DNA from 4 places in the Streptomyces roseofulvus genome. Region 3 is predicted to be linked to each of the others. Evidence: riboswitches for the same ligand, from Rfam matches in the RefSeq annotation. Region 3 holds a riboswitch; each other region holds the start of a gene.
The links. A riboswitch is a leader RNA that binds a small molecule or an ion and turns the genes downstream of it on or off. The one in region 3 is predicted to bind cyclic di-AMP.

Region 1 (2,192 bases), 2.7 Mb from region 3:
GCCGCGCCCGATGCAGCCGATCACCGCCGACGACACCGGACGGGTCGTCATCGTCGACCGCCCCGGCGCCGTCCAGACCCAGCTGCTCATCGGCCGGATCGGACCGGACCGCCACGACGCCGTCTGGGCCGCGCAGGTCCTCGGCGTCTACTGCCTCGGCGGCACCCTGACGTCCCGTCTGGACGCCGTCCTGCGCGAGGAGAAGGGGTACACGTACGGCGTGCGCGCCTTCGGGCAGGTGCTCCGCTCGGACGGCGAGGGGCACGGCGCCTCGCTGCTCGCCATCAGCGGCTCGGTCGACACCCCGAACACCGGCCCCGCACTGGAGGACCTGTGGAAGGTGCTCCGCACGCTGGCCGAGGGCGGATTGACCGACGCCGAGCGGGACGTCGCGGTGCAGAACCTGGTGGGCGTGGCCCCGCTCAAGTACGAGACGGCGGCCTCGGTCGCCGGGACCCTCTCCGACCAGGTCGAGCAGCATCTGCCCGACGACTACCAGGCCCGGCTGTACGCGCGCCTCGCCGAGACCGGCACGGTCGAGGCCACGGCCGCCGTCGTCAGCGCCTTCCCGGTGGACCGGCTGGTCACCGTGCTGGTGGGCGACGCCGCGCAGATCGAGGAGCCCGTGCGGGCCCTCGGCATCGGCGAGGTGACCGTGGTGAGCTGACGCTCCGTCGGCCCCGGGCGGAGGTCTCCGATGCGGTGAAGCATCGGAGACCTCCGCTTTGTCCGTTATGGCGTTAAGTGTGATCGTATGACCTGTGGCATGTCTTACAAAAGGGCGCGTCTGTTTGGCGATCGCCATCCGTCCGGCCTAGCGTCGATCCGGCTGTCCGGCCGACGCACGCGCCGCATCCGCGGCACCGGACAGTCATCGCCGAGTCCCCGTCAGGCGCGAGCCTGGGGAGCCGGGGACCCATGCAGTCCCTGGGGTGAATCGGACGCCTTCGCCCGCGCGGAGGGGCCCGTAGGAGACCTTCCTGCTCCGAACCCGTCAGCTAACCCGGTAGGCGAGAAGGAAGGAAAGGAACCGTCTTGGCGTTCACCCGTGCCACCGGGAAGCATCGTGGTGCGAGCCGACTGGCTCGCCGCAGCGCCGGCATCGCCGGCGTGGCCGCCCTCGCCGCCACCGGCGTCGTCGGCACCCTCGCCTCTCCGGCGCTCGCCGCCGACACGGACGACCGTTCCGCCGAGGACACCGGCCTCATGAAGGTGATCGCCGACGAGTCCATCGCCGACCAGATCAACGCGCAGGCCGCCGCCCAGGAGCAGGAGGCCGCCGAGGCCGAGGCCCGGGCCAAGGCGCGCGCCGAGGCGAAGCGCAAGGCCGAGGCCCGCGCGAAGGAGATCCGCGAGGCCGAGGAGCGCGCCGCCCGCGAGGCCGAGCGCCGCCGGCTCGCCTCCTTCAACCTCCCGGTCGCCGGCTCGTACGTCTCCACCGGCTACAAGACCGGTGGCTCCCTCTGGTCCTCCGGCAGCCACTCCGGCGTCGACTTCCACGCCGCCTACGGCAGCTCGGTCGTCTCCGTCGGCTCCGGCACCGTCGTCGAGGCCGGCTGGGGCGGCGCGTACGGCAACAACATCGTGATCCGGATGAACGACGGCACGTACACCCAGTACGGCCACCTGTCGTCCATCGGCGTCTACGTCGGCCAGTCCGTCGAGCCCGGCCAGCAGATCGGCGTCTCCGGCTCGACCGGCAACTCGACCGGCCCGCACCTCCACTTCGAGGCCCGGACCACCGCCGAGTACGGCTCCGACATCAACCCCGTCGCGTACCTCCGCGCCCGCGGTGTCAGCCTCTGACCCGCCACCCCGCTCCGAAACGGCCCCGGCTCCCACGAGCCGGGGCCTTTTCGTCGCTCCGCGTCCGGTACGCCCGCTGCCGTGAACCGGCCGAATTCCGAGGGGGCATCGGAATTTCCGGCGCACTGCAATAGAGTCGCGGAAGAAGCCGCTCGAATTCGGGGCGCGCGGAGCGAATACGGAGGTCGGACATGCGGGTTCCCGCGCAATCGGTATGCACGGCGATCCGGGACGACATCGTCTCGGGGGTCTTCGAGCGCGGCAGCCGGCTCACCGAGGAACAGCTCGCCCGCCGCTACGGCGTCTCCCGCGTCCCGGTCCGCGAGGCCCTGCGCACCCTGGAGTCCGAGGGCTTCGTGGTGAGCCGCCGGCACGCGGGCGCCCAT
Region 2 (2,192 bases), 3.3 Mb from region 3:
CACCCGGCTGTGCTCGGCGGTCCGCTCCACGATCATCCGGCGGTACGAGCTCCGCATCCGCTCCGCCGCCTTGCCGTCGCCCAGCAGGCCGCGCAGCGTGTCGAGGTCGCCCTCCCGGACCATCCGCCAGAACTCCTTGCCGTCGGCCGGGTCGCTCAGCGGTATGTTCACGTTCCGCACGCCCGGGAGCTCGACGTCGGGCCCCTCCACCTTGGCGTCGGCGGCGTTGCGGAAGTCGAAGACGGTGTGCAGGCCGAGGCCGGCCAGGAAGGCCGCGTCGGACTCGGTGGCGTCGGCGAGGTGGCCGCTGCGGAACAGGGCGCCGGGGCGGACGGTGCGTCCGTCCGTCGTCGGCAGGCCGCCCACGTCCCGGAAGTTGCGGACCTCCGCGAGCTCGGGCTCGCCGGGTTCGAGGGGCGACTGGACCTGCGGCAGCTGCTGCGTCACGGATGCTCCAGGGGGTAGGCGTTCGCGGGGCCGGGACGGATCGGTTCCCCCTGCAATCATCGCCGGGAGCGGGGGTGCGGCGCACCCCCCTGGACGGTAATGGGTGATCTGTCCGTATTGCGATGGTTGGGGTAACGCGCCCTGGTTGAGGGGGAGATGGCATTCAGTGCGTGAGCAGCGTCATAGAAGTGACGGATCGTGGCCGACCGCCCGGTCCAATTCCCGTCCTCGAAAAGGGAATCGAGGGGCCGTCATCGACGGAGGGTGACCGGAATTCCGGGCCCGAAGATCGCCCCGGAATGCCCGGTGAATTCCGCGGCTTGTTCGCGCCGACCCCGCTCGTCTAGCGTCGCCGTCAATCCGGTCGGACCGCCGAATCCTGCCACCGTCCGGAATTCGACCCCATCCCATCGCACGGCAGGAGCGGGGGACCCAAGGAAGTACGCCGGTCCCGCGACGCAGGACGGCTCGGGGTGAAGCCGCGTGAGAAGCGCGGCCGGGCATCTCCAGTCCGAACCCGACAGCTCACCTCGCAGGCGCCGGAGAGGAATTCGCCATGCCCGCGAAGGGTAAGCACCGCCGCCAGAAGTCCACCCTCATCACCCGTGGCCTGGTCGCCGCCGGCACCGGTGGCGCCGTCGTCGCCCTGCCGTTCATCGGCGCCACCGGAGCCCACGCCGCCGAGCAGGCCGCCCCGGCCGCCGTCTCCGGCACCGTCGTGAGCGCCGCCGCCCACGTCCAGGCCCCCGCCGCCGCCCCGGCCGCGAAGGCCGCCGCCCCGAAGACGTACTCCGTCGTCGCCGGCGACTACCTGTCCAAGATCGCCGCCGAGCACGACGTCGCCGGCGGCTGGCAGAAGCTCTACGCGGACAACCGCCAGGTCGTCGGCGAGAACCCCTCGCTCATCCTCCCGGGCATGAAGCTCACCCTCGGCGCCAAGAACCCCGCCAAGGCCGCCGCCCCGAAGGCCGCGGTCAAGGCCGCCCCGAAGGCCGAGCGCAAGGCCGCCCCGAAGGCCGCGGTCAAGGCGGCCCCGAAGGCCGAGGCGAAGGCCACCGAGCAGACCCGCGCCTCGCGCTCCACCGAGCGCGCCGCCGCCCCGGCCGCCGCCGCCCAGCCGGCCGCGTCCTCGGGCTGGGTCGCCCCCGTCTCCGGCGGCATCTCCACCCCGTACCGCGCCTCCGGCTCCATGTGGTCCTCCGGCTACCACACCGGCGCCGACTTCATCGCCTCCTCCGGCACCACCGTCCGCGCCGTCGGCGCCGGCACGGTCGTCTCCGCCGGCTGGAGCGGCGCGTACGGCAACGAGGTCGTCATCCAGCACGCCGACGGCAACTACTCGCAGTACGCCCACCTCTCCTCCCTCTCCGTCTCCGCCGGCCAGTCGGTCAGCGGCGGCCAGCAGATCGGCCTCTCCGGCTCCACGGGCAACTCCACCGGCCCGCACCTGCACTTCGAGATCCGCACCTCGCCGAGCTACGGCTCGGACATCGACCCGCTGGCCTACCTGCGCCAGCACGGCGTCTCCCTCTGACCCGTCCGGCCGAACGGCCGCACGAAGGCCCGGCACCCCTGGTGCCGGGCCTTCGCCCTATTCCGGCTTTGGCCATTTCTTTAGCGGTGGCATATATCACCCGCCGTCAACCCCTCCTTACGGTCGCGTAGGTCACATCCGAAACGGAAGGATGTCCTGCCGTGGCAGACGATTCGAGAGAAACAGACAAGCAGGCGTTCGGTTCGTTCGG
Region 3 (2,192 bases):
CCAGCCCCGACCTCGCCAGCCGCGCCCAGCAGATCACCGTCGCCGAGAAGGCGCTCGCCTCCGGCAGCACCGACTGGGCCACCTGCGCCCCCATCGCCGGCCTGGAGAACGACGGCAAGGCGACCGGCGTCCACCCGGGCCCCGCCGTCCAGGAGGAAGAGGAGGGCGGCGTGGCGCCCGAGTCGAACTGGACGGGCGGCACGCCCACGGGGACCGCCGCCGACGCGCGGCCGGAGGTGGAGGAGACCGCCGGGACGACCGCGCCGGCCACCGGGCGGGCCGAGAAGACGGAGCGGGCGGGGGAGGGGGCGGCGGCGACCACCACGGCCCCGGCCGCGCCCACCACGCCGTCGAAGCCCGCCACCACCCCCGCCGCGCCCACCGCCCCCGCGGGGACGGCCACGCAGCCGCCGGCGACCACCGCGCCCGGCGCCCCGGACGCCTCCACGGGCACCCCGGACGCCCCGGTGACGTCGCCGGACGCCCCGACGTCCCCCGTGGCGCCCACCACCCCGGTGACCCCCGGTACCGACGGGTCTGACGTGTCGTCGGCCACACCCGGTACGGGCAAGCACCGGGGTGAGGCGGCACCGGAGGAATCCGGCACAACGGACACTGCTCAGGAATCCGGGCGACATGCCGCGTCTGCGGACAAGGTCACCTCAACCCCCGTCAGCTCGGACGAAAGTGACGCCTACACCGTGCGGCCGGGCGACAGCCTGTCCGAGATCGCGCAGGCGAACGACCTCCCCGGCGGGTGGGACGCCCTCTATGACGCCAACCGTCAGACGGTCGGCACCGACCCGGATCTCATCCTCCCTGGTCAGAGCCTTGAACTGACGGTCCCTTCAGCGGAGAAGTGAGGCCGTTTCAGGGGCGTATGTCCGATTTTGGGAAAGTGAGACATGGGTCTCTTCGTCCCAACTGGCGTGTCACGTCCGCAAACTTTGCTTCCGTCAGCCCTCACCTGCGCAAACGAGGTCTGACGGAAGGCAAGTAAGGGCGATTTGTCCGTCGTAAGGCCCTTTGAACTTCGAGCACCTGTGTGTCTACGGTCGACACCGCTCGCCACCGCGGGCCCCGTCGACCGAAACGCCGAGTCCTGCCGTCGGCCGCCGGGAACTGTCGTCGCGAAAGCGCCGCAGGCAGGAGTGGGGGACCCAAGGTTTGCGCCGGTCCCGGCCGTTGACAGTGACGGCCGACGGGACCGGCTAGGGGTGAAGCCGCGTGCAAGGACACGCGGCCGGGCGAACTCTTCAAGCCCGAACCCGACAGCTCACCTCACAGGCGTCGGTGAAGAGGAAACTCCATGCTGTTCTCCGGCACGGGCAAGCGTCGTCGTCCCTCCAAGGCCACCCGCGTCGTCGCCCTCGTCGGCGTCACCGGTGCGGCCGTCGCCGCCCCGCTGATGGCCGCCGGCACCGCCTCGGCCGCCACCGCCTCCGAGTGGGACCGCGTCGCCCAGTGCGAGTCCGGCGGCAACTGGTCCATCAACACGGGCAACGGCTACTACGGCGGCCTCCAGTTCTCGGCCTCCACCTGGGCCGCGTACGGCGGCACCGCCTACGCCTCCACCGCCGACCAGGCCAGCAAGTCGCAGCAGATCGCCATCGCCGAGAAGGTCCTCGCGGGCCAGGGCAAGGGCGCCTGGCCGAGCTGCGGCGTCGGCCTCTCCTCCGCCTCCTACGACGGCGGCTCCGCCGAGGCCGCTCCGCAGCAGAGCACCCAGCAGGCCGCCCCGCAGCAGAGCGCCCCCGAGCGCTCCACGGAGCGGTCCGCCACCCGCAGCGAGCAGCGCCAGGCCCCGAAGCGCACCACCCAGGCCGCCCCGCAGGCCGCCGCCAAGAAGACCGTCACCACCCCGACCGGCAAGAAGGTCAAGAAGGGCGACGGCGAGTACAAGGTCGTCGCCGGTGACACCCTCAGCAAGATCGCCGAGGCGCAGGGCGTCGAGGGCGGCTGGGCGAAGCTCTTCGAGCTCAACAAGGACGTCGTCGAGAACGCCGACCTGATCTACCCGGGCCAGCAGCTCCACCTGAAGTAAGGCCCGCGGTGGCGGTGAGTCCGGCGGCTCACCGGCACCCGACGACCCTCCCGCGGTGACCACCCCGGTCCCGAGCCCCCTTCCCCCGTGGCTCCGGACCGGGGTTCCGGCGTTACCGTCCAGTAGAAGCCGGGTCTTTCGTCCCCCG
Region 4 (2,192 bases), 1.0 Mb from region 3:
GGGGAGCGGCTGGCGTCGGCGCGGGTGATCGCGGAGGCCGCGCAGCGGGCGGTGCTGCCGATGCCGGCGGAGCGGATCGCGGGGCTCCAGTGCGCGGCCCGGTACGAGGCGGCGCAGGCGGACGCGTTCATCGGCGGCGACCTGTTCGCGGTGCAGGACTCCCCGCACGGGGTGCGGCTGGTGGTCGGGGACGTACGGGGCAAGGGCATGGACGCGGTGGAGGCGGTGGCCGTCGTCATCGGCGCCTTCCGGGAGGCGGCCGAGCAGGAGGCGACCCTGGAAGGGGTGGCGCAGCGGCTCGAACGCGCGCTCACGCGGGAGGGGGCCCGGCGCGAGGGGCTGGACGCCTTCGAGGGGTTCACGACCGCGGTGCTCGCCGAGATCCCGCGCGAGGGGGAGAGCGTCCGCCTTGTGAACCGGGGGCATCCGCCGCCGCTGCTGCTGTTCGGGGACGGGCGCCTGGAGACGATCGAGCCGACCGAGCCGGCGCTGCCGCTCGGGATGGGGGAGCTGTCGGTCTGGCCGGACCGGGCCGACGAGCGGGCGTACCCGCCGGGCGCGACGCTGCTCTTCTTCACCGACGGCCTGTCGGAGGCGCGGGACGCGTACGGCGTCTTCTACGATCCGGCGGCGCGGCTCGCGGGGGCGGTCTTCCCGGGGCCGCAGGAGCTGCTCGACGCGCTCGTCGACGACGTGCGGCGGCACACCGGCGGGCGGTCGACCGACGACATGGCGCTGCTCGCGGTGAGCCGGCCGGCGGCCGGGGCCCCGGAGCGGCGGCGGACGATGCCGGTGGTGCCGCCCGGGCCGGCGGGCTGACGGGACCGGGCCGGCCCTCACCGTCCGTGGTCGGGAGATGCCTCAGCGATAACAATTGACATAACGTCAGATTCTCGGGGCGTGCCGGGACCTCACTGAAGGGGGGTCAACTCGGGCGAATCCCTGCCAATTCAATGAATGATCAAGAGGAACGGCTTGGAATCGGACCACCGTGTCTATTAACGTTCGATAACGCAGCGCGGTCGTCCCAGCCGTCGCAAGAGGCGGCTCCGTGCGCACGTGCCGAATCCCGAAAGGGAACCGGGGAACCATCCCTTGGGGTGAATCGGGCCCCTCGCACCCCCCGTGCGAACACGCCCGTAGGAGACCTTCCTGCTCCGAACCCGTCAGCTAACCCGGTAGGCGAGAAGGAAGGAAAGGAGCGCGCCCCCGTGGCGTCCAACACCCCCGTACCCGGAGCCCCCTTCGACCCCTTCGGCGGCCCGGGTGCCGTCGGCGCGGACGACCCGGCCGGCGCAGTGTCGGGCGCGAGCGCGTACGACACCGCCTCCTTCACCCCCGCTCCCGGGGAGTGGAACCCGACCGAGGGCTCCCTGCGCGCCGAGAGCCGCGCCGGCGGCCGGCACCGGGTCGTGAAGCAGCGCTCCAACTTCGCCCGCTCCTCCACCGTCCTCGGCGTCGGCGTCATCGCCGCCGTCGGCGCGGGCGGCCTCGCCACCGCGCAGGAGAAGCCCCCGGTCGCGATCTCGCTCCCGGACCTCCCCGACCTGGGCCTCCCGGACGCCCACGACCTGCCCGGCGTCGGCGCCCTGCTGCCCGGCGGCGAGGAGACCACCGAGACGCAGGACTCCGCGCCGGTCGCCACCGGCGGCGCGGCCGCGAAGCCGCTCACCTCGATCACGTACACCGCCCCGGCCGACACCGCCGCCTCCGGCACCGCCGCCGCGGAGCGCACCGCCTCCGCCGCCGACGCCGGCGAGGCCCTGCGCGCCCGCATCCTCCAGCAGGCCGAACAGCAGCAGCAGGCCGCCGTCGACGCCGAGAAGCTGGCCGCCGAGAAGGCCGCCGCCGAGAAGGCCGCGGCGGACGCCGCCGCCCAGGCCGAGGCCGCCGCCAAGGCCGAGGCCGAGGCGAAGGCCAAGGCGGAGGCGGAAGCCGAGGCGAAGCGACTCGCCGAGGAGAAGGCCGAGGCCGAGCGGATCGCCGCCGAGAAGGCCGAGGCCGAGCGGCTCGCCCAGCTGGCCGCCAGCTACTCGATGCCGCTCTCCTCGTACACGCTCACCTCCACCTACATGCAGTCCGGCTCGATGTGGTCCTCCGGCTACCACACGGGCCTCGACTTCGCCGCCCCCACCGGCACCCCGCTCAAGGCGGTGCACGGCGGCACCATCACCTCCGCCGGCTGGTCGGGC

Region 1: another riboswitch for cyclic di-AMP. It lies ahead of ABFY03_RS27845 (M23 family metallopeptidase); the one in region 3 lies ahead of ABFY03_RS15445 (transglycosylase family protein).
Region 2: another riboswitch for cyclic di-AMP. It lies ahead of ABFY03_RS30575 (M23 family metallopeptidase); the one in region 3 lies ahead of ABFY03_RS15445 (transglycosylase family protein).
Region 4: another riboswitch for cyclic di-AMP. It lies ahead of ABFY03_RS20125 (M23 family metallopeptidase); the one in region 3 lies ahead of ABFY03_RS15445 (transglycosylase family protein).

The regions. Positions count from the first base shown of each region.
Region 1 is NZ_BAAAWE010000001.1:6,024,550-6,026,741, forward strand. Features, by position in the region: gene ABFY03_RS27840 (M16 family metallopeptidase) at 1-667, shown strand, start outside; cyclic di-AMP (ydaO/yuaA leader) riboswitch at 866-1,027, shown strand; gene ABFY03_RS27845 (M23 family metallopeptidase) at 1,036-1,806, shown strand; gene ABFY03_RS27850 (GntR family transcriptional regulator) at 1,998-2,192, shown strand, end outside.
Region 2 is NZ_BAAAWE010000001.1:6,623,655-6,625,846, forward strand. Features, by position in the region: gene ABFY03_RS30570 (tyrosine-protein phosphatase) at 1-447, opposite strand, end outside; cyclic di-AMP (ydaO/yuaA leader) riboswitch at 836-999, shown strand; gene ABFY03_RS30575 (M23 family metallopeptidase) at 1,004-1,981, shown strand; gene ABFY03_RS30580 (SGNH/GDSL hydrolase family protein) at 2,143-2,192, shown strand, end outside.
Region 3 is NZ_BAAAWE010000001.1:3,371,002-3,373,193, reverse strand. Features, by position in the region: gene ABFY03_RS15450 (transglycosylase family protein) at 1-863, shown strand, start outside; cyclic di-AMP (ydaO/yuaA leader) riboswitch at 1,128-1,305, shown strand; gene ABFY03_RS15445 (transglycosylase family protein) at 1,310-2,044, shown strand.
Region 4 is NZ_BAAAWE010000001.1:4,372,782-4,374,973, forward strand. Features, by position in the region: gene ABFY03_RS20120 (PP2C family protein-serine/threonine phosphatase) at 1-819, shown strand, start outside; cyclic di-AMP (ydaO/yuaA leader) riboswitch at 1,051-1,200, shown strand; gene ABFY03_RS20125 (M23 family metallopeptidase) at 1,212-2,192, shown strand, end outside.